DNA from 3 places in the Paraburkholderia caledonica genome. Region 2 is predicted to be linked to each of the others. Evidence: predicted binding sites of a transcription regulator. Region 2 holds the regulator's gene; each other region holds the start of a gene.
The links. The regulator HrcA, encoded in region 2, represses chaperone genes, less so after heat shock. The targets are predictions, from matches to a motif close to TTAGCACTCNNNNNNNNNGAGTGCTAA.
Positions count from the first base shown of each region.

Region 1: a site for HrcA is predicted at 6,327-6,353, ahead of groES (co-chaperone GroES). Genes of this name have one in related genera too.
Region 3: a site for HrcA is predicted at 6,795-6,821, ahead of rpoH (RNA polymerase sigma factor RpoH). Genes of this name have one in related genera too.

Region 1 covers NZ_KB911042.1:235,934-246,412, forward strand. Annotated here, with positions in the region: gene H281_RS0124690 (hypothetical protein) at 1-1,194, opposite strand, end outside; gene H281_RS0124695 (glycosyltransferase) at 2,123-3,166, shown strand; gene H281_RS0124700 (FkbM family methyltransferase) at 3,297-4,271, opposite strand; gene H281_RS0124705 (methyl-accepting chemotaxis protein) at 4,490-6,022, opposite strand; gene groES (co-chaperone GroES) at 6,426-6,716, shown strand; gene groL (chaperonin GroEL) at 6,769-8,409, shown strand; gene cysC (adenylyl-sulfate kinase) at 8,587-9,201, opposite strand; gene H281_RS0124725 (sulfotransferase family 2 domain-containing protein) at 9,219-10,430, opposite strand.
Region 2 covers NZ_KB911042.1:98,524-109,002, forward strand. Annotated here, with positions in the region: gene H281_RS0124115 (YhdP family protein) at 1-2,227, opposite strand, end outside; gene glnE (bifunctional [glutamate--ammonia ligase]-adenylyl-L-tyrosine phosphorylase/[glutamate--ammonia-ligase] adenylyltransferase) at 2,379-5,231, shown strand; gene recN (DNA repair protein RecN) at 5,356-7,026, opposite strand; gene H281_RS0124130 (NAD kinase) at 7,093-7,995, opposite strand; gene hrcA (heat-inducible transcriptional repressor HrcA) at 8,326-9,345, shown strand; gene hemH (ferrochelatase) at 9,513-10,479, shown strand, end outside.
Region 3 covers NZ_KB911036.1:88,837-99,315, reverse strand. Annotated here, with positions in the region: gene H281_RS0110230 (SIS domain-containing protein) at 1-983, shown strand, start outside; gene ptsP (phosphoenolpyruvate--protein phosphotransferase) at 1,022-3,586, shown strand; gene nagE (N-acetylglucosamine-specific PTS transporter subunit IIBC) at 3,658-5,457, shown strand; gene rpoH (RNA polymerase sigma factor RpoH) at 5,798-6,733, opposite strand; gene H281_RS0110210 (acyloxyacyl hydrolase) at 7,093-7,656, shown strand; gene H281_RS0110205 (nuclear transport factor 2 family protein) at 7,700-8,083, shown strand; gene ybiB (DNA-binding protein YbiB) at 8,087-9,061, opposite strand; gene H281_RS0110195 (fumarylacetoacetate hydrolase family protein) at 9,288-9,986, shown strand; gene maiA (maleylacetoacetate isomerase) at 10,012-10,479, shown strand, end outside.

The sequences.
Region 1 (10,479 bases), 140 kb from region 2:
ATAGCCGCCGCTGCCGTCCGGTTGCATGCCGTCCCACAGCGCGTCCGAGGCACCGACGTCGGCGACGCAGAAGTTGATACCGCATTTCGCGCCGGGCTGCGCGGCTTTCACTCCGTCGATCATGCCGCGCATTGCGCCGCGCATGGTGGGCCAGTTTGCGTTGTTAAAGTCGAGGGCCTTCGTTCCTGCGTTCGTCGAATCGATGATGATCGCCCTGTCGCGCGTCAACTCGTTTCCGCATTCATAGAACGTCACGCCGTACGGCTTCAACGCGTTTGCGATTGTGAATGCCGGTCCATACGTGGCGTTGTACGCAGCGGATTCGCCTGCGAGCAGTCTGCCGCTGCTGTCGTAAAGACCCAAGTTGACCAGCACGAGCAGCGTCATACCCGCCGACTGGAACGCCTGTGCCAGTTTGACCACAGCATTCAATTGATTCGGATCTGCCGTGCAGCCGACGCGGTAGCTCGTGCAGCCCAGGCCCTTCAGGATCGATATGAGTTGCGTCGGCGTGTACGTGTAGTCGAAGTGACCGTTAATGCCAAAGAAGCTTCCGGCGGTCGCGGCGGTGGCAATACGCGGATCGCTACATGGCAACCATTGGGCGGCCACCTCTGCGTTCGCGTAGAACTGTCCGCTGGTGTTGCGGCAATAGATCTTGCCGCCGTACCAGAGCACCAGCGACACGTTGTAGTTGTTGCCAACAACCGCGCCGTTCCGGGAGATGACGCCGTTGGTCAGCGTCCACACGGCGCCGGTCTTGTCGACAATGTTGGGAGCCGACGGCATCGTCGTACCGTCCGGCGACGTCGTGCCTTGGCGCGGGTCACTCGTAGACTGCCACGTCGATCCAGTCCACTGGTAAAACTGTGAGCTGGTGTTCTCAACGTAAATGTTGCCGTTGAAGCACAGCGCGAGAATCACGTTGTAGTTGTTCCCGGCCTTCGCGCCATTGCGATAAGCGACACCGCCCGAAAGAGTCCAGGTGGCGCCCGAGCCGTCGACCAGGGATGTCGCCGGCGGCATCGCGGCGCCGTTCGGCGACGTGCCTTTGGCCGTTGCGTTCGTCTTTTGCGCCGCAGAATTAGCGGTAATTGCGCCGCCTTCTTCCGCACCACCGCCGCCGCATGCGCTCAAAATAACACTACCGCTCAGTGCCGTCAGTGCGCCAATAAACTGTCGTCTTTTCAACATTTTGAATTATCCGCTATCGAAAAAACCCCGAAAAAATTTATAAATTTGATTTTGTATTTTGTTGATTACTGATCTTGAAACTAGAAAATCTTTGTTTTTATTCGCACTACTGATCTTCTATAAAATATCAGTGCTATTTAGTGCGTCATGCCGTGCGTCTGCCGAACCGGTTCGCGCCGCTTTAATGAACGAGGCGGTTCAAACAAACGCGCACGAGCCAGTCGAAACGGCCGGGCCGATTCGCGCGTCGGGGAATCATCAACAGTGGGGTCAACCGAACTGTTTGCCGGAACCGCGGATCAGAACGGTGTCCATGCAAACGTTTGCTGGGAGCGAACCCGCAATGCGTAAAATTTGCGGGGTTGCTACTGCGAACGGGGTAGATCTTACCCGCAAGAGTCGTCGGACAAAACGAGAAATAGCAAATTCCCGCCAGAAAGCAAGATCGTTTCCGATTTCGCGGGTTGTCCCAAATAAGTTTTACTTTCTCCTTATCGTATGGGGACTGGTCGCCCTGCATTTTTTTCGCTTTGACCCCAAGAGATGGATGTCATATTTTCCGCTTTCATGCGCGTCGGCTTAGCTTCCCGCCGCCACATCCTCGCGTGGCAAAAACGACACGAATGCCTGCGTTCAGCACTTTCGGACACGGACGCCCTGGGCTCCTGTGAGATTGGCGCGTTCTAAGGTGATGCAACTTCGCAAAACGATTTGGCGCATGCTAAGCTGAACTTAAAGATGGAGCGTTAATTCACCCAATACTGGTTTAGGCGTTTGAATGGTGGGCATCGTAAATGTCCGGGTATTCGCCTGAGCGTGTTGTTTTCGCGCGTGAAGCTTGACCGGAGATTGTCGAATGTCGCAGGTCAATGACGAAACCAGTTACGCGAATGGAAAAGACGAAGTGAAAAGACGGCCGCGAGTGTTAATGTGCCCTTTTAGAAATCCTACAAACCGCTACATCGACATTCAGAAGGATCTATATAGATCCGCCGGCTACGATGTGTTCCCGCTGTCAATCAGGGGACTGCTGAGCGGCGGGTTGGCCGATCTGTTCAAGCCGGAGAACATGCTTGTATTTCATTGGCTTGAATACCGGGCGTTCAGGCGTCAGAAAGGCACGGCACAACTTAGCGTGACCGGCTGCCTGCTGCTGGCGTTCTACTGTTCATTGATGTTGATCGGGCGAGCCAAGGTCGTGTGTTTCGTACATGATCAGGCAGTGCACGATACGGTCGGCTTCAACAGGCGCTTGTCTATGCGGATTATTGCGCTCGTTCATCGTCTTGCCGATGTCCGTGTTGTACACGCGCCGGATTTTCAGGCTCGCTACCGTGCGCAGTATTTACCTCATCCGCTCTATTGGGACGCTCCCGGCCATCCGTCAGGTACGGCGAAGCCCCGCGGCGCGGCGCCGCTTTATACGATGCTCGGCGTGATTCGTCCATATAAGCAGATCGACGCGGTACTCGACGTTTGGCCGGGCGATTGCAAACTGCACGTCGCCGGCCACGGCACCGAAGCTTATCTCGCGACGCTGAACGAAATCATCGACAGGAAATCGCTGCGAGAAGCCGTGCGCATCGATTCGAAGTTTTTGACCGACGCAGAGTTCGCGCAAGGCATTGCGCAGAGCGACGTGTTGATCTTGCCGCACGCGGCCGACTCCATGCTCGTCAGCGGCGTCTTCTTTGAAGCCATTGGTCTCGTGCCGGTTCTGATCGCACGATCGACACCTTTCATGGCGTGGGCCGCGCGGAGGTTCGACAACGTCATGCTGTTCAATGACGTAAGCGAGCTTCCTGCGATTCTGAAGTCGGTCAATGAGTCGTGGCAGACCATTGCCGGCAATGCGGCCAAGCGCAAAGCTGTCGACGAGTTCGGGTGGAACGCCTGCTCCCGGCAGTACGCGCAGTTTTTCGAGTCGGTCGTAGGGCATACGAACGCTGTCGAAAAACCGGTCACTGAGTGACGCTGTGAGCCGGTAGGGCGTTGTTAGGTTCGTTGGTACGTTCTTAGTTAGCGGAGGCCGTGTTAGTCCCGGCTGTTATCCGCTGCGGTTCTAAAGCGCCAAGCGGCTTGCGTGCAGCAAGCCGCTTTTGCTATCGCGCGAGTGACGCCGTCTTCGTCGCGAAGATATCGACGTAATTGAGTGGATCGTCGCGCCATTTTGTAATTGTGCTCCGCAGGCGCGCTGCGATTGTTCGCATGGGTTCCGTCTCGGCTGGTATTCCCGCCTTTGCGTCGGTTTCTTCAACCTTGCCGTAAGTGAAGTGTTCCTCAAGAAACTTAAGCACGACGTTGGGATCGCCCCCTAACCGGGCCATATGATATGGCGACCATTCCACGAGAATCGCATCGGCTTTCGCAAGCGTCTTGCTGCCGCCAGCAAAGACATAGGGCTCCGCACCCTGTGTGTCGACTTTCGCAAAGACAGGGCCGGATAACTGAATAGGAAGATCATCCAGCCTTGCGCAGCGCACTTCGATGATCTTGCGACCCACCTCGTTCTGTTTTGCGGGAAGGTTGGTTTCGAAGTGAAGGCGGTGGTCGCCCAGATTGCCGTCGGCAATCTCGAAGGGCAGCACTTCCTCTCGTTCGTGCAACGCGAGTTGGAAAGTCTCTATGTTGGGTGACGGGCAATTTTCCGCAATGTTGCGTAGAAGATTGCGGTAATTGACCGGTTCCGGTTCGAACGCATAACACTTCACGCGCTCGTTGTGCTGCGCAATCGGTATGGTCGTCATGCCGATGTTCGCGCCGATGTCGAGATATGTTCCTCCCGAACCGGCGAAGAACAATTTCAACTTGTCGGAAAGCTCAGGCGCCCAACGTCCGGTCTCGGCGTATTTCTTCAGAATGCTCAGATCATTCGAACTGCTGACCATCGTGCCGTACTGTCCATTTGCCGAGAACCGCACAACATTGAGCTTCCGTGAGAGGCTGGACAGGTAGAGATAGCCATACTCTCTCGCGAGCGAGTTATCTTCCAGGAGGGACTTTGCCATCACATGCCGAAGCCTCAAGGGAAGCATCGAGGTTACAGCGCCAGCGGCGGAGAGAACGAGTTTCTTCATGAGAAACAGAATACAGCAACCCTATTTCCGCAGCGTTTCCACATCTCCTCGCTTTCGGCAAAGGCATCAACGAAATCGGCCAGGCCTGGTAAGCGGACGACACGACAATGAACGCAACGCCGCGCTGGTGACGCAACAGGCCCGGGGCCGCTATATGAGCGAAGCAACGTTAGATAACGGTTGATCTAGCATTGCGCCGCGAACCTCCGGCTCATGTGTCAGGCGGTGCGGAAAACCGATACGGCGGTGCGCAATTGCTGCGCTTGATGTTCGAGAGAGCCGGCGGCCGCAGCCGCCTCTTCGACTAACGCGGCGTTCTGCTGCGTCACTTCGTCCATCTGTGTGATCGCCTGATTGATCTGCTCAATGCCGCGGCTCTGTTCGTGCGACGCCGACGCGATCTCGCCCATGATGTCCGTCACTCGCTGAATCGCGATGCCGACCTTTTCCATGGTTTCCCCTGCGCTCGCGACAAGTTCGGCTCCTGCCTCGACCCGCGAGCCCGATGCCTCGATGAGCGCCTTGATATCTTTGGCCGCACTCGACGACCTTTGCGCGAGACTGCGGACTTCGCTCGCGACGACGGCAAAACCCCTGCCTTCCTCGCCGGCTCTCGCGGCTTCGACCGCCGCGTTGAGCGCAAGAATGTTCGTCTGAAACGCAATGCCTTCAATGATGCCGATGATCTCGGCGATCTTGCCCGAGCTCTCCTGAATCCCGCTCATCGTGTCCACGACTTGGCCCACGATCCTGCGTCCTTCGAGCGCAACCTGATTTGCATTGTCGGCGAGTCCGTTCGCTTGCCTCGCGTTTTCCGAGTTCTGCTTGACGGTCGCGGTCAGTTCTTCAATGCTCGCCGCCGTTTCCTGCAGCGATGCGGCTTGCTGCTCGGTCCGTGCCGAGAGGTCCGTGTTGCCCGCTGCGATCTGACTCGTCCCACTCATTACGGCCTCGGAGCTCGTGCCGATGCGGACCACCATGTCGAGCAATGACTGCCGCATGCGTGCCACCGATGCGAGCAAGCTCGTTTCATTAGCGCCCGTAACGACGATCGGAAGACTCAGGTCGCCGACCGACATGCGGTGCATGGCCTGCGAAACGTCGGCGGGTTCGCCGCCAAGTGCGCCGGTCACGCGGCGAATGATTTGCCAGGCAAGTGCCGCAATACCCAGAATCGCAACCGAGATCAGGGTGATGAGGAACGCGCCCGTTCGCCAGAACGTCGCGCTGATATCGGTGGTGAATATGCCCGTTCCGATCCACCATCCCCACGGCTTGAATTCGACCAGTCCGTTGATCTTTTCTACCATCTCGCCGCTGGTGGGATGTTTGGCGAGCACCGTCATGATCGGAATATGTTCGCGGGCGAGCATTTCACGGTAGAGGTCGCCGTCGGGACGTCCGTCGGGTGCCTTTCCGACGTTGATCTTGCCGACGGTCGAAGCCTTGCGGTGTACCAGCGTGAGGCCGTCGGGAAGGCGAGCCCAGAAGTAGCTCTCGTCCGAATAATTCAGTTGGCTCAACGCCTCTTTCGTCGCGGACTGCGCCTGCTCGGTCGTCAACTTCCCGGCCACTTCCTGGTCGTGGTAGTACGTCGCGAGGTGCTCTGCCATTCGCAGCAGATTGGTGATCTGTGCGCGCTTGTCGTCGAGCATCGCTTGTCTGACGCTGTAAAGACTGTAGGAACCGACAACCAGGAGCGCGACGAGCGCCGCGAGCGCAAGCATCGTCAGGCGCGTGGAAACCTTCATTGGAAACCTCAATTGTTCAGTGGTCCCGCGCCGGATCAGTATAAAAAGCGCGCAGGTTTCTCATCAACGGCACGGCGCACCGATACTGTATTAGGGTTTCTATGGATTCGATGACGCGCGCCCCTTGGGTTGGCGGGAAGGTCGAGAAGATTTCTTGTGAGTGAGCAGGTTCGGGTTTCTCCCTGCCTTGGCCGCCTCGGATCTGGTGGAGTGGGCGGGCTAACTATCCCGTGGCGGGGCAGAGCATGTAAATCTCAACTGTCCCCACATCCCTTCTTGAATTTGTCACCACCCGTCCATATAATTAGCACTCGCTGCACGAGAGTGCTAACAACTTCGCCGGTTGGCTCGGCCAGCCGGGTTTTCCAAGCGTTCTTCAGTCTCAATCAAGAGAGGAGTATGTATGAACCTTCGTCCTTTGCATGATCGCGTGATCGTCAAGCGTCTGGATCAAGAAACCAAGACCGCGTCGGGCATCGTGATCCCCGAAGCCGCAGCAGAAAAGCCGGATCAGGGCGAAATCCTGGCAGTCGGCCCGGGCAAGCGTGACGACAAGGGCGCACAGATCGCCCTCGACGTGAAGGTTGGTGACCGCGTCCTGTTCGGCAAGTACGCAGGCCAGACCGTCAAGGTCGACGGCAACGAACTGCTCGTGATGCGCGAAGAAGACATCATGGCCGTGGTGAACAAGTAAGCGCAAGCCGCTACTTCCCCGGTTATATCCCAAGAATTCAAGGAGTTAGAAGATGGCAGCTAAAGACGTCGTATTCGGTGATTCCGCCCGTGCCAAGATGGTCGAAGGCGTGAACATCCTCGCGAACGCTGTGAAGGTCACGCTGGGTCCGAAGGGCCGCAACGTTGTCCTGGAACGCAGCTTCGGCGGCCCGACGGTCACCAAGGACGGTGTGTCGGTCGCAAAAGAGATCGAACTGAAAGACAAGCTCCAGAACATGGGCGCGCAAATGGTCAAGGAAGTGGCTTCCAAGACCAGCGACAACGCAGGTGACGGCACCACGACCGCAACGGTTCTGGCTCAGTCGATCGTCCGCGAAGGCATGAAGTACGTTGCATCGGGCATGAACCCGATGGACCTGAAGCGCGGTATCGACAAGGCCGTGGGCGCCGCGATCGAAGAACTGCGCAAGATCAGCAAGCCGTGCACGACGAACAAGGAAATCGCACAAGTCGGCGCGATTTCGGCAAACAGCGACTCGTCGATCGGCGATCGTATCGCTGAAGCAATGGACAAGGTCGGCAAGGAAGGCGTCATCACCGTCGAAGACGGCAAGTCGCTGCAAGACGAGCTGGACGTCGTCGAAGGTATGCAATTCGACCGCGGCTACCTGTCGCCGTACTTCATCAACAACCCGGACAAGCAAGTTGCCGTGCTCGAGAACCCGTTCGTGCTGCTGCACGACAAGAAGGTCTCGAACATCCGCGATCTGCTGCCGGTTCTGGAACAAGTCGCCAAGGCTGGCCGTCCGCTGCTGATCATCGCAGAAGACGTCGAAGGCGAAGCACTGGCAACGCTGGTGGTGAACAACATCCGCGGCATTCTGAAGACGGTTGCCGTGAAGGCTCCGGGCTTCGGCGATCGCCGTAAGGCCATGCTGGAAGACATCGCGATCCTGACCGGCGGCCAAGTCATCGCTGAAGAAACCGGCCTGACGCTCGAAAAGGCAACGCTGGCAGAACTGGGCCAGGCGAAGCGCATCGAAGTGGGCAAGGAAAACACGACGATCATCGACGGCGCTGGCGAAGCTGCAAACATCGAAGCGCGTGTCAAGCAAGTCCGCACGCAAATCGAAGAAGCTACGTCGGACTACGACCGTGAAAAGCTGCAAGAGCGCGTTGCCAAGCTGGCAGGCGGCGTTGCAGTGATCAAGGTCGGCGCTGCGACCGAAGTCGAAATGAAGGAAAAGAAGGCACGTGTCGAAGACGCACTGCACGCAACGCGCGCAGCTGTGGAAGAAGGCATCGTTGCAGGCGGCGGCGTTGCGCTGATCCGCGCACGTACGGCGATTGCCGGCCTGAAGGGCGCTAACGCCGATCAGGACGCAGGTATCAAGATCGTCCTGCGCGCAATGGAAGAGCCGCTGCGCCAGATCGTCACGAACGGCGGCGAAGAAGCCAGCGTCGTGGTGGCGGCAGTTGCTGCTGGCCAGGGCAACTACGGCTACAACGCAGCAACCGGCGAGTACGTCGACCTGGTTGACGCTGGTGTCGTGGACCCGACGAAGGTCACGCGCACTGCACTGCAAAACGCAGCATCGGTGGCAGGTCTCCTGCTGACGACCGACGCAGCTGTTTGCGAACTGCCGAAGGAAGACGCACCGATGCCTGGTGGCATGCCCGGCGGCATGGGCGGCATGGGCATGGACATGTAATTCATGTCCGCTCCCTGGTTGCGCCTCGTACAGAGGTTCAACCGGGAGCCCATGGAAAAGCGCGCCGCAAGGTGCGCTTGCAAAAGAGAAAACCCGCAATCAAATGCGGGTTTTTTTGTTTCTGCGCTCATTCGTTTTTGCGTTTCTGCGCGACGACAAGCGGTCAACGGCTTACGACTAAGCCGGTTGCGCGAGGCAGTGCTCATGCAAGTACCGGAAGATACCCGCTACGCTTTCGGCCGGCGTCAACGTTGCGGTGTCGATTGTGATATCCGGATCGACCGGGGATTCGTAGGGCGCTGATACGCCTGTGAACGATGCAATTTCACCGGCCAGCGCCTTTGCATACAGACCTTTCGGGTCGCGGCGCGCACATACCGCGAACGGCGCGGACAGATATATCTCCACAAATTTGTCAGCGCCCACGATATCGCGCGCCATCGTCCGGTCGGCCTGCGTCGGCGAGATGAGCGCAGTAATAACGATAAGTCCTGCGTCGTTCATCAACTGGGCGACATGCGCGACACGGCGGATGTTTTCGTGGCGGTCGTGCTGATCGAAGTCAAGATCGCTGCCAAGGCCGTGGCGAACGTTGTCGCCGTCGAGTACATAGCAGGCCCGGCCTTGGCAGACGAGTTGCCGTTCCAGTTCGAACGCGATGGTCGACTTGCCTGCTCCCGAGAGGCCGGTCAGCCAGATCGTGACCGGCTTCTGGTGGAGAAGACGCATCCTGTCCGCGAGCGTAATGGCACCGTGAAACCGTTGCACCGGGCCGCCGAGCTGCTGTTTCATTGTGTGTTCCTGAAGGCTTAAACGCAGTGCCAACCCCGGCGCCATACGCCGGCGTTATGAAGCCGTTCTGCCGAATCGGCCACGGCGACATGGAATCCGTCCGGCGCGTCCGGCGGCAAAGCGATCGAAAAGCCGGTGTAGGCGCTCGGATAGCCGGCGCTTGCAACATCCGGCCGATGCTCGCCGGTTGAGCCGCTCGCAACGACCTCGCTGCCGACGCGCACTTCGAGCCGCACACTTTGTTCCGGGCGACTGAGGTTCACGGCCCAGCCGGACACGACACCGTCGAGCACCGAGTCGACAAAGCCGTCGTACATATCGGCAAACGTTCGCGCTTCGCCCTGCGCGAACCGCAGGTATTCGTTGATCGGCGCGAGGTCGAAGCGGTTGATCACGCCGTGTACTTTGACAAGGAACGCTTCGTCGAAGCCGAATACCACCGAGCTGTGAAGGTACGGATTCTCGAGCTGATTAATTTCTGCCTGGATCACGTGAACCAGATTGAGGGCATTCGCAAACACGCTGCCCGACTTATGCGCGTCGCGTTGAATTTCGCGCTTCGCGTATTCGAAGAACTCATAATCCAGGCGATTGTCCTGAATAAATTTCTGTTTCGCGCTTTCGCTCAACTGACCAATGTTTTTCGCCGAACCGCTCGTAATGTTCGTCTCAAAGTAGAACGGCAATTTCATTCCGGTTTTGGCACAAAGCCGGAGGAGAAATTCGCTCATGTTTTCGCAGATGCCGACTGCGCTGAAGTGATGCTGCAGGTTGGCTTTCGCAATACCGAGACTGAGTTCATCTGGTGCCGGATGACCGCTCAACATTTGCACGAATACATTTTTGCCGCCGAGCGACTCGCTGACCCACTCGTCGAGCGAAAGGGCGCCGCGCAGCACGAGCGCTTCGGTTGCCGACACGCTCGCACCGCGTGCGACATCACCGTTCTTTCCGTTCAGTGCATAGCGGTAATGCGATATTTGCCGGGCGAGCGGATCGCGCAGAATGGTGCAATAGGCGAGCGGCGTCTTGAGACTTCTATGAATACCGTACGGTTGATGACCGCCGCCAATGCGCGTTTGAAGTAGCTTGGCACGGCACCGGTCCCAACCGTCGCCGGTCCATTCGAATACGGTGAATTGATCTTTGCCTCTATTCAGGTCGAAAAATGAAATCACCGTGGATCCCCCGCTTTTGGGCGGGTGAATGAAAAACGTGGGCGATGACATATGAAATATGAAGATATTTCGATTCCTGAGTGTATCGCGCGCGTTTGTC
Region 2 (10,479 bases):
TGCCGAGCGAGCTTTCGTTCACGTAGTCGAGCATGTCGGCGAGCGGCCCTAGACCGTCGCCCTTGATCACGAGGTTCGACTCGCGCGTACCGAGGTCCTCGATTCTGCCGTTCACGCCATGCAGCGCCACGCGTTTGTAGCGTGCGCGGTCGATGTCGAAGCGCAACATCTTCTCTTTGAGTTCGAACACGCCGTCGATGCCGTCGAGCGGCGGCCACACGTTCGGCGTGCCGTTCCTCATCTTGCGCGGCGGGTATGGCGAAGGATCGAATTTGCCGCCCTTGAACGGCGCGACAATGTGAAAGACGCCCGCGTCGGGATCGCGCGAGTAGGGGAATTTCGTCAGATCGCCATGTATCTCGATCGTCGCGCCGCGCGACATGCCGGCCTGCAAGCCGTGACCGAGATAGATGCGCAGCTTTTCGCTGATGCTGGTCGGAAGATAGCGGGCGATGCGCGAGACCTGCGCGCGCTCGAAGTCCGCTTTCAGATCAAGCGAGCCGCGGCCGTGGCCGGGGTTGCTGTAGTCGGCGGTGGCGCTCGCCGCGACGTCTGCATTCGAGACGCCGAAGTCGGCCAGTTTCACTGTGAACGCCGGGTGATTGTCGCCGGGCGCTTTCTTGCCGATGGTCCAGTCGGCGCGACCGTGCAGATGGTCGAGCTTGAGGCGCGGATCGTCGAAGACGCCTGGCAGCGTGATCGCCACGTTGGACGTGTCGAGCAAAGCCGTACCGTGACGTTGATCGGCGTCGACAGTGCCCCAAAGATTTTCGATACCCGGAATGCCCGCACGCGGGTGATTGCGCGCGGTGAGCCCAGGCGGCGGTTCTTGTGCGGCGAAGCTGATGCCTTGCAGATCGCCCTTGAAGCGATAACGCTCGACTGGCTCGGCGCCTGTCGCGTGACGGTCGCCGCCAGGCTCGCCCGATTCCGGCTTGCCGCGTTCCACTTCGATCAGATAGTTGGCGACGATGCCGCGCGGGTTGAACCGCACCAGCCCGTTCAGAAGGGGCCGCGGCAGCGGCAACGCGCGGCTGAATTCCGCCAGAATGCCCAGGTCCACGCGGTCGCCCGACACGCTCATGAGCTGTCCGTTTTGCTGCGAAGCTTTGCGATAGCGTCCGTCGAGCGTGTTGAACGTCAGTGTGCGCGTAAGCGGCGTGCCGTCCTCGAGCGGCGGCTGGCCGAGTTCGGCGCGCATGTCACTCAGTTGAAGCTTGTAGTCGCCCTGATCGGCTTCCATGCGCCACCCGAAATGGGCGACCGGCACAAGCAGCTTCGGCTGCGTGGGCCGCACGCGTAACGCGACATCTGCGCCGGCCATCTGGCCGCTGGCCGACTTCATGCGGCCGTCGGCGAAATCGACCCAGATTGCGTTGTCGATGCGGCCTGCGAACGTTTCGATCGGAAACCTGACGTAACGCGCAAGCGTCGGCAGATCGACCGGCCCGGTCGACACATAGGCCTGTCCCTTCCAGTTGATCGGCTTGCCGATCGCCGCGAGCGGCGTGTGCCGGAAATGCGTGCGGAAATCGATTGGGCCGTGTAGCAACCGGCCGTCCGGCGGCGCCTGCAGCGCAAGACGGTGATCGTAGCCGTCGTTCAAAATCGCTATGCGAATGTCGCGCAGCGCGAGTTCCGGTTCGTCACGCTGGACGTCGCGCCAGCGCAGCACACCGCCGCGCACGACGATCGCCTGCTGTCGCACGAGCCACGTCGACAACGTGTCGTTGCCGCTGTGACGAGTCGGCACCGGCACGCCGGCGACCGACAGTTCTCCGTCGCCGCCGCGCGCAATCAGCACATCCGGTTGATCGACGATCAGGCTGGAGAGCGTCGGATAGAACTGCCAGAGCGAGCGCCACGACAAGCTCGCGGTGGCGTGCGGTATGGTGAGCGCGGGTTTGCCTTCACGGTCTCGAATCACCAGGTTAGTGATGTCGAGCCCTGGCTGGAACCCGGTCCAATGCGGCGCCAGCTTGCCGATGGTGAACTGCGCGTGCAGCTTTTCGGAGACGGCGGCTTCAATGCGCGGGCGGAAAGCGTCGGCGCGCGGCAACACCACATAGCGCAAGCCGAGGTACAGTCCAGCCGCGATGAAATAGAGGACGAGCGCCAGCGCCAGAACGACGTGAAGAGTCCGGCGCAGCACGACGTGGTCGCTTCCGCTCAGAGGCCGGGCCTGCCCGGTTTCCTGCGGGTCGGCGGATTCGTTTCGCTCGGACATGCTGCGGCGGGTGGGCGTATGGTAGTTTTGCGATTTAACGACGAAATGTAACACACGGGAAAGCGTCGGCAGGACTTCGTGCAAGCCCTGTCAGCACGCCGCCGCGCGAGCTTCATCCGCGTGCGGGAAGTCGTGGTGCGACGAAGCGGTCATGACTCTGGCGCACAGTCCCCGACAATCAAGCAACGAGCGAGCCAGACCTTTGATGACTCACGCTACTCTTCTGAGTTCCGACTATTCGCACTATGCGGCGCGCGCCGCCGCGGCGCATCCCAAACTCGCCGTGCAGGTGGCGGAGCTTGCGTCCGCGCCGCTGACCCGCGAGCGCATCGACGCCCGCTTTGACATGCTTTGCGCGGAGGCCGCCGGCGGCGCTTCCGTTCCCTTGACCGAAGAGGCACTGAAACGGGCGCTGCGCCGGTTGCGCACCGAGGTGTTTTGCGCCGTGATGGAGCGCGACCTGGCTGGCGAGGCGGACGTCGCCGAAGTCACCGGAGCGATGACCGATCTGGCCGAGACGACAATCCAGCGCGCGCTTGCCGTGCTTTCCGCCGAACTCGAGGCCCTCTTTGGCGAGCCGCGCGGCCCGCAGGGCGAGCGGCTCACGCTGGGTGTGGTCGGCATGGGCAAGCTCGGCGGTCGGGAACTGAACGTGTCGTCGGACATCGACCTGATCTTCATATATGAAGAGGACGGCGAGACCGGCGGCGGGCAGCGCGCGGCGATTGCCACGCAGGACTTTTTCACACGGCTCGGCAAGCGGCTGATCGGCGCTCTCGCTGAAGTCACCGCCGATGGCTATGTGTTTCGCGTCGACATGCGTTTGCGCCCGAACGGCGATTCGGGGCCGCTCGTCTGCAGCCTCGGCATGCTCGAAGAGTATTTCTACGTGCAGGGCCGCGAGTGGGAACGCTATGCGTGGATCAAGGGCCGGCTCGTTTCCGAAGCCACGAGCGAGGCGGCGCGGCGTCTCTCGAAACAGCTCGATGCGATCGTCACGCCGTTCGTCTATCGCCGCTATCTCGACTTTGGCGTGATCAGCGCGATTCGCGCGTTGCATCTGCAGATTCGCCAGGAGGCGCAGCGCCGCGCGTCGATGCGCCCTGACAAGGCCGACGACATCAAGCTAGGGCGCGGTGGCATCCGCGAAATCGAATTTAGCGCGCAGGTGTTCCAGTTGATCCGCGGCGGCCAGGACGCCGGTTTTCGTGTGCGTCCGACGCTCGCCGTGTTGCGGCACGCCGCGACGCATGGGTTGATCGACACGTCGGTCTGCGTGAAGCTTTCGCAGGCGTATCGGTTCCTGCGCGAACTGGAACACCGGCTGCAATATCGCAACGACGCGCAAACTCACGCGATGCCCGTCGATCCCGAGGACCGTGCGGCGCTCGCCCGTGCCATGGGCTGCGACGACTATTCGACGTTGATGGCTCGGCTCGACGCGCATCGCGAGTTTGTCGAACAGCAGTTCGATCAGATATTTGCCGACAAGGTAAGCGGCCGCGATGGCTGCGGCGCCCCCGAAGACGGCGCGGCGGCCTGGGTCTGGAGCAGCGCACTCTCGGACGACAGCGCCGAAGATGCGTTGCGCGCGCGTATCGTCGAACTGGGTGTGGCGGAGCCGGGCGATCTGCTCGCGCGGCTGCGCGGCGTGTGGCAATCGTCGCGTTATGCGGGGCTCGCGGAGCGCAGCCGGCAGCGTTTCGACATCGTCGCGCAGCGCGCACTCGAAGCCGCACGCACGCTGGAGCCGCCCGAGCGGCGCGGCGATACGCTCGCACGTCTTTTCGATCTGCTCGAAGCCGTGAGCCGGCGCGGTGCGTATCTGGCGCTGCTGACCGAATATCCGCAAGCGCTGCATCGGGTGTTGTCGGTGCTGGGCGCCTCGCGCTGGGCGGCCGGCTATCTGATCCGCCATCCGCAATTGCTCGACGAGCTGCTCGACGACGAAGCGATCAATAGTCCATTCGACTGGTCGGAGTTCAAGCGCACGTTGCGCTTGCGGCTTGCCGCCGCGGACGGCGTCGAGCAGCAAATGGACTTGCTGCGCCATGCGCACCAGGCCGAAGTGTTCCGGATTCTGCTGATCGACCTTGCCGGCAAGCTGAGCGTCGAACATGTGAGCGACCGCCTGTCCGAACTCGCCGATGCTGTGCTCGATGTAACGCTCGAAGCCGTGTGGAACCAGTTGCCGAAGCGCCACCGCGAGGTGCCGCGTTTCGCGGTGATCGCATACGGCAAGCTGGGTGGCAAAGAGTTGGGCTATGCGTCCGACCTCGACGTCATTTTCCTCTACGACGATCCCGACGACGCCGCAGCCGATATCTATTCCACGTACACCCGCCGGCTCATTACCTGGCTGACCACGGCGACCGGCGCAGGCACATTGTTCGATATCGACCTGCGCCTGCGGCCGAACGGCGAGTCGGGTTTGCTCGTCACCGATCTGGACGCGTTCCGCCGCTATCAGTTGCGCGAGGGCGACGCAGCCAACACCGCGTGGGTCTGGGAGCACCAGGCACTGACCCGCGCGCGTTACTGTGCGGGCGACGCGCAGATCGGCGCGCAGTTCGAGGCGATCCGTGAACAGGTATTGACCACGCCGCGCGACGCCGCGCAGCTTGCCGCCGAGATTGTCGAGATGCGCGAGCGGGTGATAGCCGGGCACCCTAACCATACGACGCTGTTCGACCTCAAGCATGATCGCGGCGGCATGGTGGATATCGAATTCACTGTGCAGTACTGGGTCTTGCTGCACGCGGCGCGCGATCCCGAGTTGATCCGCAATACCGGGAACATTGCTTTGCTGCGCGAAGTGTCGCGCCTCGGGCTGATGAGCGAGGCCGAAGCCGAGACGGTCGGCGCGGCTTACCGCACGTACCGGAAGCTGCAGCACAAGCTGCGGCTGGATGGGATGGAGAAGGCGCGCGTGGAGCCGGCTCTCGTCGCGACGGAACGCGATGCCGTGCTCGGACTTTGGGAGCGGGTGTTTGGCGAGCGTTGAAGGAGACGTGCGTTATGGCGGGCCGCGGCACAAGCGCGTGTTGCCGGCGCTTGCCCCTTGCCGCTGCGGCGGTAAAGACCTGTGCCCGCGCTGAAGGCCGGCCTTCGCCGCAGCCTCGGGGCGACTAAGCCGCCAGCATTTCCTTCGCGTGCTTGCGAGTGGTCGGCGTGATTTCGAGCCCGCCGAGCATTCGCGCGACTTCTTCCACGCGGCTCGCCTTGTCGAGGGAAACGACGCTGCTGACCGTACCGCCCTTGCCATTGCCGGTCTTCGCGACCTGGAAATGATGATCGCCCCGTGCGGCGACCTGCGGCAAATGCGTCACGCAAAGCACCTGGCGCGCTTCTCCGAGTTGATGCAGTAGCCGTCCGACCACTTCGGCGACGCCGCCGCCAATGCCCGTATCCACTTCGTCGAAGATCAGCGTGGGCGTCGGGCTTGCGGCGCTGGCAATCACGGCCAGCGCAAGGCTGATCCGCGCGAGTTCGCCGCCCGATGCGACTTTAGCAAGCGGCCGCAGCGGCACACCTGCATGCCCGGCAACGCGGAATTCGACCTGCTCCAGCCCATGCGCGCCGCCTTCCGGCAGCGGCACGAGCGCTACTTCGAAGCTGCCGCCTTTCATCGACAGTTCCTGCATGCCCGTGGTGACCGCCGCGCCGAGGGCCTTGCCGGCCTTTGCGCGTGCCTTGGACAGCTTTTTAGCTTCCGCGACGAATACCTCACGCGCCTTCGCTTCTGCTGCATGCAGGCTATCGAGGTCGGCGGCAGCGTCAAGCGCGGCAAGCTGCGCACGGCGTGTTTCGTGTTCGTCGGGCAGCGTTTCGGGCTGCAAGCGGAACTTGCGCGCCGCCGAATGCAATGCGTCGAGGCGCTTTTCGACCTGGGCAAGCCGGTCGGGATCGAGTTCGAGCTTTTGTGCGTAGTGGCTCAGCGAGTACGCAGCTTCCTGAAGTTGAATCTCGGCGGGTTCGAGCGCGGCCAGCACGTCGTTCAAGGCCGGATCGATTTCCGCGAGGTCGCGCACCTTCGACACGATCGACGCAAGATGCGTGATCATGGCTTCGTCCGATTCGGATAACGCAGTCAGCGCGCCTTGCACGCCGTCGATCAAATTCGCCGAATGCGACAGCCGCCGATGCTCCGTGTTAACTTCTTCCCATTCGCCCGGCTGGGGCGACAGCTTGTCCAGCTCCGCAAGCTGCCAGGCAAGCCGCTCGCGTTCCAGTTGCAACTCGCGGTCGCGCGTATGCGCATGCTCGACCGCCTGAACCTTCTCGCGCCATGTGCGCCACGCGCGCGTGACGCCCGCGGAAAGTTCGCTCAGGCCCGCGTGGGTATCGAACAGTTCGCGCTGGGCGTCGGGACGCATCAGCAACTGGTGCGCGTGCTGGCCATGAATATCCACCAGCATTTCGCCGACCTTGCGCAGTTGCGCCAGTGTCGCGGCCGTGCCGTTGATGAAAGCGCGCGAGCGCCCATTTGCATCCACTACGCGGCGCAGCATCACCGTGCCGCCGTTCTGGCCGTCGGCTGCCGACGCGCTGAACGCCTGCTCGTCGAGCCACTGATCCACCTGCGCGTGCGTGTCGAATTCCGCGGTGATGTCGGCGCGGCTCTCGCCGGTGCGAACGACGCTCGCGTCGGCGCGCGCGCCGAGCGCGAGTGCCAGCGCGTCGATGAGGATCGACTTGCCGGCGCCGGTCTCGCCGGAAAAAACGGTAAAGCCGCTGTCGAATTCAAGATCGAGCGCGGCGACGATGACGAAGTCGCGTATCGAGAGGTGGCGAAGCATGAAGGTGGTCTGTGAGCCTGATATTCGGGTTTCTCTGGCGGCGCTTGTATCCGGGCATTCCGCCGGTCAGAGCTTGCCGTCTTCTTCGTGCGACGGGTATTCGTTCCAGTGCAGCTTCTTGCGCAGCGTCGCGAAATAGCTGTAGCCGACCGGATGCAGCATGGGCACCGTATGACGCGAGCGGCGCACTTCGATCGCGTCGCCCAGTTCGAGCGATGTGAACGACTGCATGTCGAAATTGACGTTGACCTCGCGCCCCGAAACGATCTGGATACTGACCTTCGAATCGTCCGGCAACACGATGGGCCGGTTTGACAGCGCGTGCGGCGCGATCGGCACGAGTACGATGCCCTGCAGCTGCGGATGAAGAATCGGCCCTTGCGACGACAGCGCATAAGCCGTCGAGCCGGTGGGCGTTGCTACGATCAGGCCGTCCGAGCGCTGGTTGTACATGAAGCGCCCGTCCACCGAAACGTGCAGTTCCGCCATGCCGGAGAAGCCGCTGCGATTGACCACCACGTCGTTGAAGGCAAGCGCGTGATAGATCGGATTGCCCTGGCGCATGATGCGCGCCTCAAGCAGCACGCGCTCCTCGCGTTCGAAGTTGCCCGCCAGCATTTGCGGCACGATCTCGCTCATGTCCGAGATCGGGATGTCGGTAATGAAACCCAGCCGTCCGTGGTTGATGCCGATGAGCGGAGTGCGGTAAGGCGCCAGCTGCCGCCCGATGCCCAGCATCGTGCCGTCGCCGCCCAACACGATCGCCACATCTGCACGCGCGCCGATCTCGGCCGGACGCAGCGCCGGATACTCGGTGACGCCGATTTCCGCGGCGGTGTCGGCTTCGAAAAAGACTTCGAAGCCGCGCTTCGCGATGCAGGAGGCGAGCGCCGTCAGGGGCTCGCGAATGCCCGGGGTGTTGTTGCGCCCGACGAGCGCCACGGTCTTGAACTGGCTGGTTACTTGCATGCCGGCATTACACCATAGGTAAGGCCCGAAAAGAACCGCGCGCGGACCCGGTGGCCCGCCGGCACGGGCAGGCCGCCAGCGCAGTTAGGGATTATCGTTAGAATGGTGAAGCCTTGATGACATGCGCGCCCTGCAAACTGCAACGGCGCGCTGCGGGCGGGGCCGTCGGCAACAGGGCTGGCGGCGCACCGGACCGAACGCGGCACCGGGCGTTGAGACCGGCGCTGAAACCAGCGCAAGACGCAGTCCTGGCGAGCGGCGGTTGATCCGCCGGTGTTGGGCGCCGTTAGCGCTCGCGGTAGTCGCACCATTGAGCTAAAATTTTCCGTCATGCTAGATCCTCGCGCACAAACCCTCCTAAAAACTCTGATCGAGCGCTACATTGCCGAAGGTCAGCCGGTCGGCTCGCGCACGTTGTCGCGCTATTCCGGCCTGGAGCTGAGTCCGGCGACCATCCGCAACGTCATGTCGGATCTCGAGGATCTGGGCCTTGTGATCAGCCCGCATACTTCGGCTGGACGCATTCCCACGCCGCGCGGCTACCGGCTTTTTGTCGACACAATGTTGACTGTCGAGTCGGCCGCAGACGAAGAAGCAGTCACGCGTACCGTCAAGACTACGCTGCAGGCCGGTGAGCCGCAGAAAATCGTCGCTGCGGCGGCGAGCGTGCTCTCGAATCTGTCGCAGTTTGCCGGGGTCGTGCTCACGCCGCGACGCAGCCACGTGTTCAAGCAGATCGAATTCATGCGCCTGTCGGACAAGCGCATTCTGCTGATCATCGTTACGCCCGAAGGCGACGTGCAGAACCGCATGATGGCGACCCAACGCGACTTCACGCCGTCCGAACTGGTCGAAGCGTCCAACTACATCAACGCCCACTTCGCCGGTCTTTCGTTCGACGAAGTGCGCCGCCGCCTGCGCGAAGAGATCGACCAGTTGCGCGGCGACATGACCACGCTCATGCACGCGGCCGTCACCGCGAGCACCGACGAATCGGACACCGGCGAGACCGTGCTCATTTCGGGCGAGCGCAATCTGCTCGAGGTCGCGGATCTTTCCTCGGACATGGCGCGCTTGCGCAAGCTCTTCGATGTGTTCGATCAAAAGACCAGTCTCCTTCAGTTGCTGGATGTGTCGAGTCATGCGGCTGGCGTGCAGATCTTCATAGGCGGCGAGTCGAACCTCGTGCCTATCGAGGAAATGAGCGTCGTTACCGCGCCGTACGAGGTGAATGGCAAGATCGTCGGCACACTTGGCGTGATCGGACCCACGCGAATGGCCTACAACCGCGTGATCCCGATCGTGGACATCACCGCGAGACTGCTCTCGCTGACGCTCAGTCAGCAGTAGCGCGTCGGCGCTGCGGCGTTTCATCCAGTACATGATGCGCGAGCCGGCGCCGCCTGCCAATTGGCCGAACGGCCAGGGGTCTCCAGGGCGCGCGGCCACGAGGCGCGCCGCTATAATGAATCTCACCTGATTCCACTTCCCGCCTTGAGCGGTTGTCCCTGCTGCCTATGCGCTTCGACCTCGAGCGGCCCTCGCAGAACGCCACGTCGCACCGCGTTGCCGTGCTGCTGATCAATCTCGGCACGCCCGACGCGCCAACGCCTCGAGCGGTTCGCCGCTATCTCGCGCAGTTCCTCTCCGATCCTCGCGTGGTGGAAATTCCGGCGCTGCTATGGCAAATCATTTTGCGGCTTCTGATCCTGCCGTTCCGGGGTCGCGCATCCGCGAAGAAATATGCGGCCGTGTGGATGCCCGAAGGCTCGCCGCTGCGCGTCTACACGGAAAAGCAGGTGGAAGGTTTGCGCCACCTGCTGCAATTGAATGACTACACGGTGCTCGTCGAGTACGCCATGCGCTACGGCACGCCCGGCATTCCCGCCATGCTCAATCAGCTGAAGCTCGCCGGTGCCGAACGGGTGCTGCTGGTGCCGATGTATCCGCAATACTCGTCGTCGACCACGGCAACCGCATTCGACGACGCGTTCTCCGCCCTGAAGCGCATGCGTAACCAGCCCGAGATCCGCACGGTGCGCCAGTACGCCGATCATCCCGCGTACGTTTCAGCGCTCGCTGCGCAGGTGCACCACTACTGGCATCTCCATGGCCGTCCGGATTTCGCTGCCGGCGACAAGCTCGTTCTCAGTTTTCATGGCGTGCCCAAGCGAACGCTCGATCTTGGCGATCCGTACCACGAGCAGTGCCAGACGACAGGCGCGCTGCTGATGCAGGCGCTCGGCCTCACGCCGGTGGAATGCCGGATCACGTTCCAGTCGCGTTTCGGCAAGGCGGAGTGGTTGCAGCCGTATACGGCACCCACGCTGAAGGAGCTCGGGGCAGCAGGCGTGCGGCGTGCTGACGTATTTTGTCCCGGCTTCACCGCTGATTGCCTCGAGACGATCGAAGAGATCGGCATGGAAGTGCGTGACGAGTTCCTGCATGCCGGCGGCAAGGAGTTCCATCGCATTCCTTGCGTGA
Region 3 (10,479 bases), on a different contig from region 2:
CAGAAACGGTCGCCGCGCAACTCACGGACACCTCGCGCGTCGAGGCCCTGGCCGCCCGGCTCGCTCAGCAACCTCGCCATGTCGCGCTGACGGTCGCGCGCGGCAGTTCCGACCATGCGGCAAGTTACTTCGCAAGCCTGACGATGAGCCGCCTCGGCGTGCCGGTCGCGTCGCTGCCCATGTCGGTCGCGACGCTCCAACAGGCGCCGCTACAGGTTCGCGATCAGCTTGCACTGGCGTTCTCGCAATCGGGCAAGAGTCCTGATCTTGTCGGCACGATGCAGGCGTTGCGCGAGGCGGGCGCGTTGACGGTTGCCGCAGTCAACGCACCGGCTTCACCGCTCGCCGACGCGTGCGAGTGGCATCTGCCGCTCGTCGCGGGTCCTGAACTGAGCGTTGCCGCCACCAAAAGCTACATCGCGATGCTCTCGATTTCCGCGCAACTGGTTGCGCATTGGCAGCGCGATCCGGACTTGCTGGCTGCGTTGAACGCGCTGCCCGACGCGTTGCAGACCGCCGGCAAGCTCGACTGGTCGAAAGCCGTCGACGAACTGCGCGGCATCGAACGCATGATCGTGATCGGCCGCGGTCTCGGCCTTGCCGTCGCGCAGGAAGCCGCGTTGAAGCTGAAGGAAACCTCCGGCATTCAGGCAGAAGCGTTTTCTAGCGCGGAAGTGCGGCACGGTCCGATGGAACTGATCGACCGCGACTATCCGTTGCTGGTGTTCGCACCGCGCGGGCCGGAGCAGGCTGGTCTGCTGCAACTCGCGCGCGACATGCAGGCTCGCGGTGCTCGCGTTTTGCTTGCCGCTCCGTCCGATGTACCCGAAGCGACGCTGCCGCTCGCTACCACCGCTCACGCGGCGCTCGATCCGATCGCCGCCATCCTGTCCTTTTACGTGATGGCTGCGGGCCTTGCGGCCGCGCGCGGGCGCAATCCCGATGCGCCGCGCCATCTCAACAAAATCACCGAAACTCACTGACGAGAAATCAGATGCGACGTGTCGAGGAGTCCCGTTTAATGAGCCATTCTGAAGGCCATATTGTTTTGCTGGCGCCGATGACCGGTCCGGTCGTGCCGCTCGCGAACGTGCCCGACCCGGTGTTTTCGGGCGGCATGTTCGGTGACGGGATCGGCGTCGATCCGCTCGAGGGCCGACTCGTCGCGCCGTGCGAGGGAACCGTCACCCACCTTGCACGCACCGGCCACGCTGTGACGCTGGCCACGGCGGAGGGCGCCGAGATTCTGCTGCATATCGGTATCGACACTGTCGAGCTGAACGGCAAAGGCTTTGCGCCGATGATCGAGCAGGGCGCACACGTGCATGCCGGCGACGTGCTGATCGAGTTCGATCAGGATCAGATCGCCTTGCATGCGCCGAGCCTTGTTTCTGTCATCGCTATAGCCAACTCTGACGCGTTCGAAATCGTCGAGCGCGCGCAGGGCGGCATGCTGAAGGCGGGTGAAACGCCGCTGTTGTTGCTGCGTCCTCGCGACGGTGCGGCGGCCGACGCGTCTCGTCAGTTGAGCGCAACGAGCGTGACTGAGGAAGCGCGCGCGCAAGTCACACTGGTTCACGCGGGCGGCCTTCATGCACGGCCGGCAGCGCGTGCGCGTGAAGCGGCGCGCGGTTTCGATGCGCGTGTCGAGGTGCGTTACGAAGGGCGCAAGGCGGCAATCGAAAGCGTGGTTGGACTGCTGGGACTCGGCGCGGGTCAAGGCGCGACGGTGGAGCTACTCGGCGTGGGTCCGCAAGCCCGCGCCGCTGTAGACGCGATTGCTGACGAGCTGACGCGCGAGGCGCACGGCGAAGTCGAAGAGAAGCCTGCGCGGCAGAGTTCGCCCGCGCCGCAAACCGTGGCACCGGCGGCGGGCGAGACTCTCGCGCCGAACACGCTCGCCGGTGTCTGCGCGTCGCCGGGCGTGGCGATCGGCAAGCTGGTGTGCTGGGACGACGCGGACATCGATCCGCCTGAACAGGCAAGCGGCACGTCGGCTGCGGAAAGCCGTCTGCTCGACAAGGCGATTGCGACCGTCGACACCGACCTCGGCACGACGGTGCGCGACGCGTCGCAACGCGGTGCGGTCGGCGAGGCGGGTATTTTCGCGGTGCATCGCGTGTTGCTTGAAGACCCCACGCTGCTCGACGCCGCGCGCGATCTGATCAGTCTCGGCAAGAGTGCGGGCTTTGCGTGGCGCGAAGCGATTCGCGCACAGATAGCCATCCTTACTAATATCGAAGACGCGTTGCTCGCCGAACGTGCCGCCGATCTGCGCGACATCGAGAAACGCGTGCTGCGTGCGCTCGGCTATACGAATGCCGCAGCGCGCGCGCTCCCGGACGAAGCAGTGCTCGCCGCGGAAGAGTTCACGCCATCCGATTTGTCCGCACTGGATCGTTCACGCGTCACGGCGCTCGTGATGGCGCGCGGCGGTGCGACGTCGCACGCGGCGATTCTCGCGCGGCAGGCGGGCATTCCCGCGCTGGTCGCTATGGGCGATGCGCTGTATGCGATTCCCGAAGGCACGCAGGTCGTCGTCAACGCGACCACCGGTCGGCTGGAATTTGCCCCCACGGAGCTGGATGTCGAACGCGCGCGGCTCGAACGCAGCCGCCTTGCGGGTGTGCGCGAAGCGAATCGCCGTACGTCGCAGGAAGCTGCGGTCACGGCCGATGGCCGCGCGATCGAAGTCGCCGCGAACATCGCGACGCTCGACGACGCGAAAACGGCCGTGGAAAACGGCGCGGACTCGGTCGGCCTGCTGCGTACCGAACTGCTGTTCATTCACCGTGCAGCCGCGCCGACCACGGACGAGCATCGGCAGAGCTATCAAGGCATTGTCGACGCATTGAGCGGCCGCACCGCGATCATCCGCACGCTCGACGTCGGCGCGGACAAGGAAGTCGACTACCTCACGCTGCCGCCAGAGCCGAACCCCGCGCTCGGCTTGCGCGGCATTCGCCTCGCGCAGGTGCGCCCCGATCTGCTCGACGATCAGCTGCGCGGTCTGCTCTCCGTAAAGCCGTTTGGTGCCGTACGCATTTTGTTGCCCATGGTGACGGATGTGGGCGAGCTGATTCGCATCCGCAAACGGATCGACGAATTTGCTCGCGAGTTGGGCCGCACAGAGCCGATTGAAGTCGGCGTGATGATCGAGGTGCCGTCGGCGGCGCTGCTGGCCGACCAACTGTCGCAACACGCGGACTTCCTGTCGATCGGCACGAACGACCTGACGCAATACACGCTCGCCATGGACCGCTGTCAGGCCGATCTCGCCGCACAGTCCGACGGTCTGCATCCGGCCGTGCTGCGACTGATTGCAGCGACCGTGCAAGGCGCGAGCAAGCATGGCAAATGGGTCGGCGTATGCGGTGCGCTAGCGGGCGATCCGCTTGCGATGCCGCTGCTTGTCGGCCTCGGCGTAACCGAGCTTTCGGTGGACCCGGTTTCGGTGCCGGGCATCAAGGCGCGGGTGCGCAACCTCGATTATCAACTGTGCCGTCAACGCGCCCAGGACGCGCTGGCGCTCGAATCGGCGCAGGCGGTAAGAGCAGTAAGCCGCGAAACGTGGCCGTTGGACTGAACCCCGCACGGTACGCAACGCTACATAACTCACGACGTTCGTCGACAACGAGACAAGGATTGGAGGTATCAATGGATGGGAATCCGTTTCTGAAGATTCAGCGCCTGGGACGCGCGCTGATGCTGCCTATCGCGGTGCTGCCGGTTGCCGGCCTGCTGCTGCGCCTCGGCCAGCCCGATGTGTTCAACATCAAGATGATCGCCGACGCCGGCGGCGCGATCTTCGACAACCTGCCGCTGCTGTTTGCAATCGGCGTGGCGGTCGGCTTCGCGAAGGACAACAACGGCGTCGCGGGTCTCGCGGGCGCGATCGGTTATCTGATCGAAGTCGCGGTGATGAAGGACATCAACGACAAGCTGAATATGGGCGTGTTGTCGGGGATCGTGGCGGGTATCGTGGCCGGCTTGCTGTACAACCGCTACAAGGACATCAAGCTGCCGGACTACCTGGCGTTCTTCGGAGGGAAACGCTTCGTGCCGATCGTCACGGGCGTGGTCTGTCTCGCGCTCGGCATTCTGTTCGGCTATGTGTGGCAACCGGTGCAGAGCGTGATCGATACAGCCGGCCATTGGCTGACCACGGCGGGCGCGCTCGGCGCATTCGTGTTCGGCGTGCTGAACCGGCTGCTGCTCGTGACGGGTTTGCATCACATCCTGAACTCGCTGACGTGGTTCGTGTTCGGCACCTTCACGCCGCCGGGCGGCGCCGCCGTGACGGGCGACCTGCATCGCTTTTTCGCCGGCGATCCGACTGCCGGAACGTTCATGACGGGCTTTTTCCCGGTCATGATGTTCGGCTTGCCGGCCGCATGTCTCGCGATGTTCCATGAAGCGCCGAAAGAGCGCCGCGCGATCGTGGGCGGTCTGCTGTTTTCCATGGCGCTTACGTCGTTTCTGACGGGCGTCACGGAGCCGATCGAGTTCAGCTTCATGTTCCTCGCGCCGGTGCTGTACGTGATCCATGCGCTGTTGACGGGTCTTGCCCTTGCAATCTGTTCGGCGCTCGGCATTCACCTCGGCTTCACGTTCTCCGCGGGCGCAATCGACTACGTGCTGAACTACGGCCTTTCGACCAAGGGCTGGCTGGCCATTCCGGTCGGCATCGTGTATGCGGTGGTGTACTACGGCCTGTTCCGCTTCTTCATCCGCAAGTTCAACATGGCGACGCCGGGCCGTGAACCCGCCGCTGCCGACGAACAAGTCGATTCGTTCGCGGCCGGCGGTTTCGTTTCGCCCGTGGCAGGCGCTGCCGTCCCGCGCGCGCAGCGTTATATCGCGGCGCTCGGCGGCGCGGCGAATCTCTCGGTGGTGGATGCGTGCACGACGCGTCTGCGTCTGTCCGTGGTGGACTCCGGCAAGGTGTCGGAGAACGAACTGAAGACCATCGGCGCGCGCGGCGTGCTCAAGCGCGGCGCGACGAACGTACAGGTCATTATCGGACCGGAAGCGGACATCATCGCTGATGAAATTCGGACTGCGATGGAGCGGGGCGGTAACGATGCCGGTGTGGTGAAGCCGGCTGCATCCGCTGCTGCGCCGGCTGCGGTTTCGACTTCGGCTGCACCTTCGGCGACGGTGGGTGGTGCTTCGGCTGCCGCAAATGGTCCGCTCGATCCCGATCCATTGCGCTGGCTGGCGGTGTTTGGCGGCGCCGGCAACGTGAAGTCGCTCGACGCAGTGGCGGCGACGCGTCTGCGTATCGTCGTTCAGGATCCGTCGGCGGTGGATCGTCAGCGTCTCGCGACGCTCGACACGGCGTGGGTTGCGGCGGATACGGTCCATATCGTCGTCGGCGATGCGGCGCGGCGTTACGCGCAAGCACTGGCAACGCGCATGCCGGCCAGCGGCGGCGCGGCGCCTTTGCCTGCGTGACCGACAGGCGTGGCGGCGAAGCGCTCAAGGCGCTTCATGCCACGCGATGCGGCGATGCGGTTAGCGCGGGTCCACCGAGCCCCCGACCAGCAGCGCAATAAGAAAGCGGCACCTCGATCCGAGGTGCCGCTTTGCGTTTACCGGCGCCATGCCGGACAAACTACTCGTTAGCGTGCGGTACGCCGACCCTTCTCGCGTAGCCGGCGCGTGTGCCCATTTGCCGCAGCCCGGGAACGACGCAAAAAAAAGCCCCGCCGTCTTGCGAGGCAGGGCTTTGGACTTCAGCGCTTCTTTTTTGGCTCACCGGCTTACACCACGCCGATCTGTCCGTTGACGAGCGTTACGCGTATTCGGTCAGCGCACCGCGCATCTTCTTCATTGCGCTAGCTTCGATCTGACGAATACGCTCAGCCGAGACGCCGAACTCGTCGGCCAGTTCGTGTAGCGTCGAGCCGCCCGAACCGTCGTCTTCGACCTTCAGCCAGCGAGCTTCGATGATGCGGCGGCTGCGGGCGTCGAGTGCCTCCAGTGCCGTCGCGATACCGTCGCTTTGCAGCTTGTCGCGTTGACGCGAGGCCAGTACCGCGGTCGGCTCGCTATGCGAGTCGGCGAGATACGCGATCGGCGCATACGACTCTTCGCCGTCTTCAACCTGGCCTTCCAGTGCGATGTCGCCGCCGGAGAGGCGCGTTTCCATCTCGGCTACTTCTTCGCGCTTGACGTTCAACTCTTTGGCGAGTCCTTCGATCTCGTCCGGCGTGAAAGCGCCCAAGCCTTGTTTATGGCTGCGCAGGTTGAAGAACAGCTTGCGCTGCGCCTTCGTTGTGGCGACCTTCACCATGCGCCAGTTGCGCAGGATGTATTCGTGGATCTCCGCCTTGATCCAGTGCATGGCGTACGACACGAGACGTACGTTCTGCTCCGGATCGAAGCGCTTCACGGCCTTCATCAGGCCGATGTTGCCTTCCTGGATCAGGTCGGCGTGCGGCAGCCCATAGCCCAGATAGTTGCGCGCGATCGAGACGACCAGCCGCAGGTGCGACAGCACGAGGCGGCGTGCAGCCTCGAGGTTGTCGTGCTCGCGGAATTCTGTGGCGAACTGGCGTTCTTCTGCCGGCGTCAGCATCGGAATCCGATTTACGGCCTGGATGTAGGCGTCGATGTTGCCCAGTTGACCGGGCAGCAGGGAGGAATGCGAGAGCGCCAGCGCACCTGCCGGAGCGGCCTTAGCCGACGACGGGCTCAGAGTACTCGGAAGGGTCAATGCATGGCTCACGTTTAAAACTCCTTTGGAATCAGGCAAAAGCTTGTTCAGGTAACGACTCCAGCGTTGGATGTTAGCACTCTCGATTTCCGAGTGCTAATACTTAGAGCCCATAGGGGCATCCAAGTTCCGTTGTTTCCTATTGAATTTCAACTTTCAATAGTCATCATACTCGCCTTCGGCGGCCAGCGCTGCTGCCGTAGAAATTACCTAACAAACACCATTCACTTTCACTTTCGACCGATTTTTGCACTTTATGATGTATGTAATTGCGAAAATTTAAGTTTCTTAACAGGATCCACCGCCTTCAGATTGTCTTTAGAATACGCAAACTGTTACAGAATGTTCAACTTGCTGAGCGCGGGTATCAGATGGACAACAAAAAGAATGTCTTCCGTGGTCTGGCTCTAAAAACTGCGTGCGCGGCTCTGCTGCTCACGCTTTCCGGCGTCGCCGCCGCTGATCAGTTCGGAGTCCAGGTCACCGGAGCTCTAGGGGATCATCATGTCAAGAAACTGGACCTCGGGCTCGTGTGGGACCCGAATCTCACGTGGTGGCAGATCGGCGACTGGCATTTCGCGCTGATCGGCGAGGCCCATGTTGCCTGGTGGCACACGAACGAAGGCAATGTGCATGAGAACATCGGCGAGATCGGTGTGACGCCTATCATTCGCTTCATTAAAGGATCCGGATCGATCCGGCCTTTCGTCGAAGCGGGCGCGGGTGTGCGCTTGTTGTCGAGCCCGAGAATTTCTTCGACTTTCACACTGTCCACTGCGTTCCAGTTCGCCGATATGGCGGGTGTGGGCATGCAGTTCGGCGCCCATCAGCAGTACCAGGCGGGCTACCGCTTCCAGCATGTTTCGAATGGCGGTATCAAAGAGCCGAATCCTGGTATAAATTTCCACCAGCTATACCTGCAATATAACTTCTGACGACCGTGGCCGCGTCTGGCTCACCGGTGCAAGGGGCTGAGCAATGGCGGCAAAGACAATCGAGGCGATCCGCGGGCTGGAACGCGAACGCTTCCGCGCGATGGTCGACGGCGACGGTCAATCGCTCGACGCGCTGCTCGCAGAGAACGTGAGCTACGTGCACACGAACGGCAAGCGCGAGACGAAGCGGCAGTTCATCGACGGCATTACCGCCGGGCGCCGCCGCTATCGGCAAATCGAAGTGCAGTCGCAAGATGTGCTGCCGGTCGGCCGCGAAACCTGCGTCGTGACCGGTCGCGCGCTGATCGAGATGGAAGCGAATAGCGGCGCACTGCTTTTTCCCATTGCCTACACGGCAATCCACACGCAGGAAGACGGCCAGTGGCGCCTCATTGCATGGCAGGCGACGCGTTGCGCGATTGAGTGAGCTTCAGTGCGCGGGCGTTCTAGCGACGTCGGCAATCAACTCGACTTGCCTCTCTATCGCGCTTGGCACCGGCGCCTCGCCGCGCAGCACGGCGCCGATCCATGCCGCTGTCGTCGCGGCATCGCGTGCTTCGGGCAACTCGACCTCAGGTGCGTCGCGCGACGAGCGTTCATGCGGCACTCGCGTTTCGCAGATCCCGTCGTGCAGCCAGTCCACCTGCACCTGACGCCGGGTGTCGGCGACCGCTTCGCCCTCCGTGCCGCGCGCGAGCAAAGCGCCGCCGGCCGCCGCGTCCGGATGGCTGCTAAATAGCTGCGTGAGGCTGTCCCGATACGGCGGATGCGTGTAGTTCACGAGACGCAGCCCGGCGGGCGCGAACGGCTGCAGAATCTTGACGAGCGTATGCGTCGAATTGCGCACGCCCATGCGCCGCCGCAGCCCGAGCAGACGTGCAAGCTTTGGCGCGAGCACGTCGATCGGCGCAAACGCGAGACGGCGCTCTGCAAGCCCGTCTTCAATGTCGTCGTGCGAGGTCGCGTGCGGTATCCGCAGATGCGTGAAAATTTCGGCGCTCGTCACGCGACCGGGATCGTCGGTGATGCCGTGCACGAGGACCGGCACCCCTTCACGCGCCAGCAACAGCGCAAGCAGCGGCACGAGGTTCGGCTGTTTGCGCGCGCCGTTATAGCTGGGGATCGACACGGGCCGGAACTCGCCGGGACGCAGATGAACCGGCTCGAACGACGCATGGGCGCCCGCCAGCATCGCCGCGAGTTCGTCGGCGGTTTCACCTTTCACACGATAAGCGAGCAGCACCGCGCCCAGTTCCAGTTCACCGACGCGGCCGTCGAGCATGGCGGTGTAGAGCGCGCGCGTATCGTCGGCCGTGAGCGCGCGTGCTCCGTTCGGCCCGCGGCCGATTTCCTTGATGAAGCGGGCACAGGGGAACGGGTTGGCGGTGTCGGCGGAGTCTGTCATGAGCGCAATTGACGTGCTGGCGTGCCGCCGTCGGGACGGTACGCCACGGTATTCAAGGGACGTTATCTGGTGTGAGTATCGCATCTATAGCCGTCCGGCGAGACGCGCGCATTGACGCGCCGCTCTCCGGAACCCTTGCCTGACTTGCGCGCGTCGCCTTCTACCGCGCGTTACACTCGCTGTTTTATCGCCGCACTGCGGCTCATATCGAAGAACGGAGAACCGGATGAGTTACGTATTTGCACCGGCACCGGTGGTCGCAGTGCCGGTTGTCGGGTCCAGCGAGCAGTTCCCTGTGCGTCGCATTTATTGCGTCGGCCGCAATTACGAGGCGCATGCCCGCGAGATGGGTCATGATCCCGACCGCGAGCCACCGTTTTTCTTCAGCAAGCCGGCAGATGCCGTCCTGTATGTACCGCCGGGCGAGACCGGCGAGTTTCCGTATCCGACGCTATCTAAGAACGTCCACTTCGAAATGGAGCTCGTCGCGGCGATCGGTAAAGGCGGCAAAAATATCTCTGCGGACAGCGCGCTGGATCACGTCTACGGCTATGCGCTCGGTCTCGACATGACGCGCCGCGACCTGCAGGCCGAGGCGAAGAAGCTAGGTCGTCCGTGGGACACCGCAAAGGGTTTCGATGAATCCGCGCCGCTCGGCCCGATTCATCCGGTGTCGAGCGTCGGCCACATCGGGAAGGGCGCGATCTGGCTGTCTGTGAACGGTGAGGAGAAGCAACGCTCGGATGTGTCGCAACTCATCTGGTCGGTGGGCGAAACCATTGCCTACCTTTCGACGTTGTTCGAGTTGCAGCCGGGCGATCTGATTTTCACCGGCACGCCCGAAGGCGTCGGCGCGGTGGTGCAGGGCGATCTGATGAAAGGCGGCGTGGACGGACTGGGCGAATTCAGCGTGCGCGTCGTCTGAAGCAGTTTTGGGAGGAGACAACGACATGAAGCTCTACAGCTATTTTCGCAGCTCGGCGTCGTATCGGGTGCGGATCGCGCTCAACGTGAAGAACCTGCCCTACGAGTATGTACCTGTACATCTCGTGCGAGACGGTGGCGAGCAGCTAAAGCCGGAATACCGCGCTGTCAACGTGGACGGCATCGTCCCCACGTTGATCGACGGCCATGAGGTGATGCCGCAGTCGCTCGCTATCATCGAATATCTGGAAGAAACGCATCCCGAGCCGCCGCTTTTGCCGAAGGCGCCCGCCGACCGTGCATATGTGCGCTCGCTCGCGTTGCAGGTGGCGTGCGAGATTCATCCGCTCAACAATCTGCGTGTGCTGAAGTATCTGAAACACACGCTGCGCGTGGAGAACGACGCGAAAGACGCCTGGTACCGGCATTGGGTGGACACAGGCTTTGCGACGCTGGAGGCTCATCTGGCGAGCGACGGGCGCACCGGCAAGCTT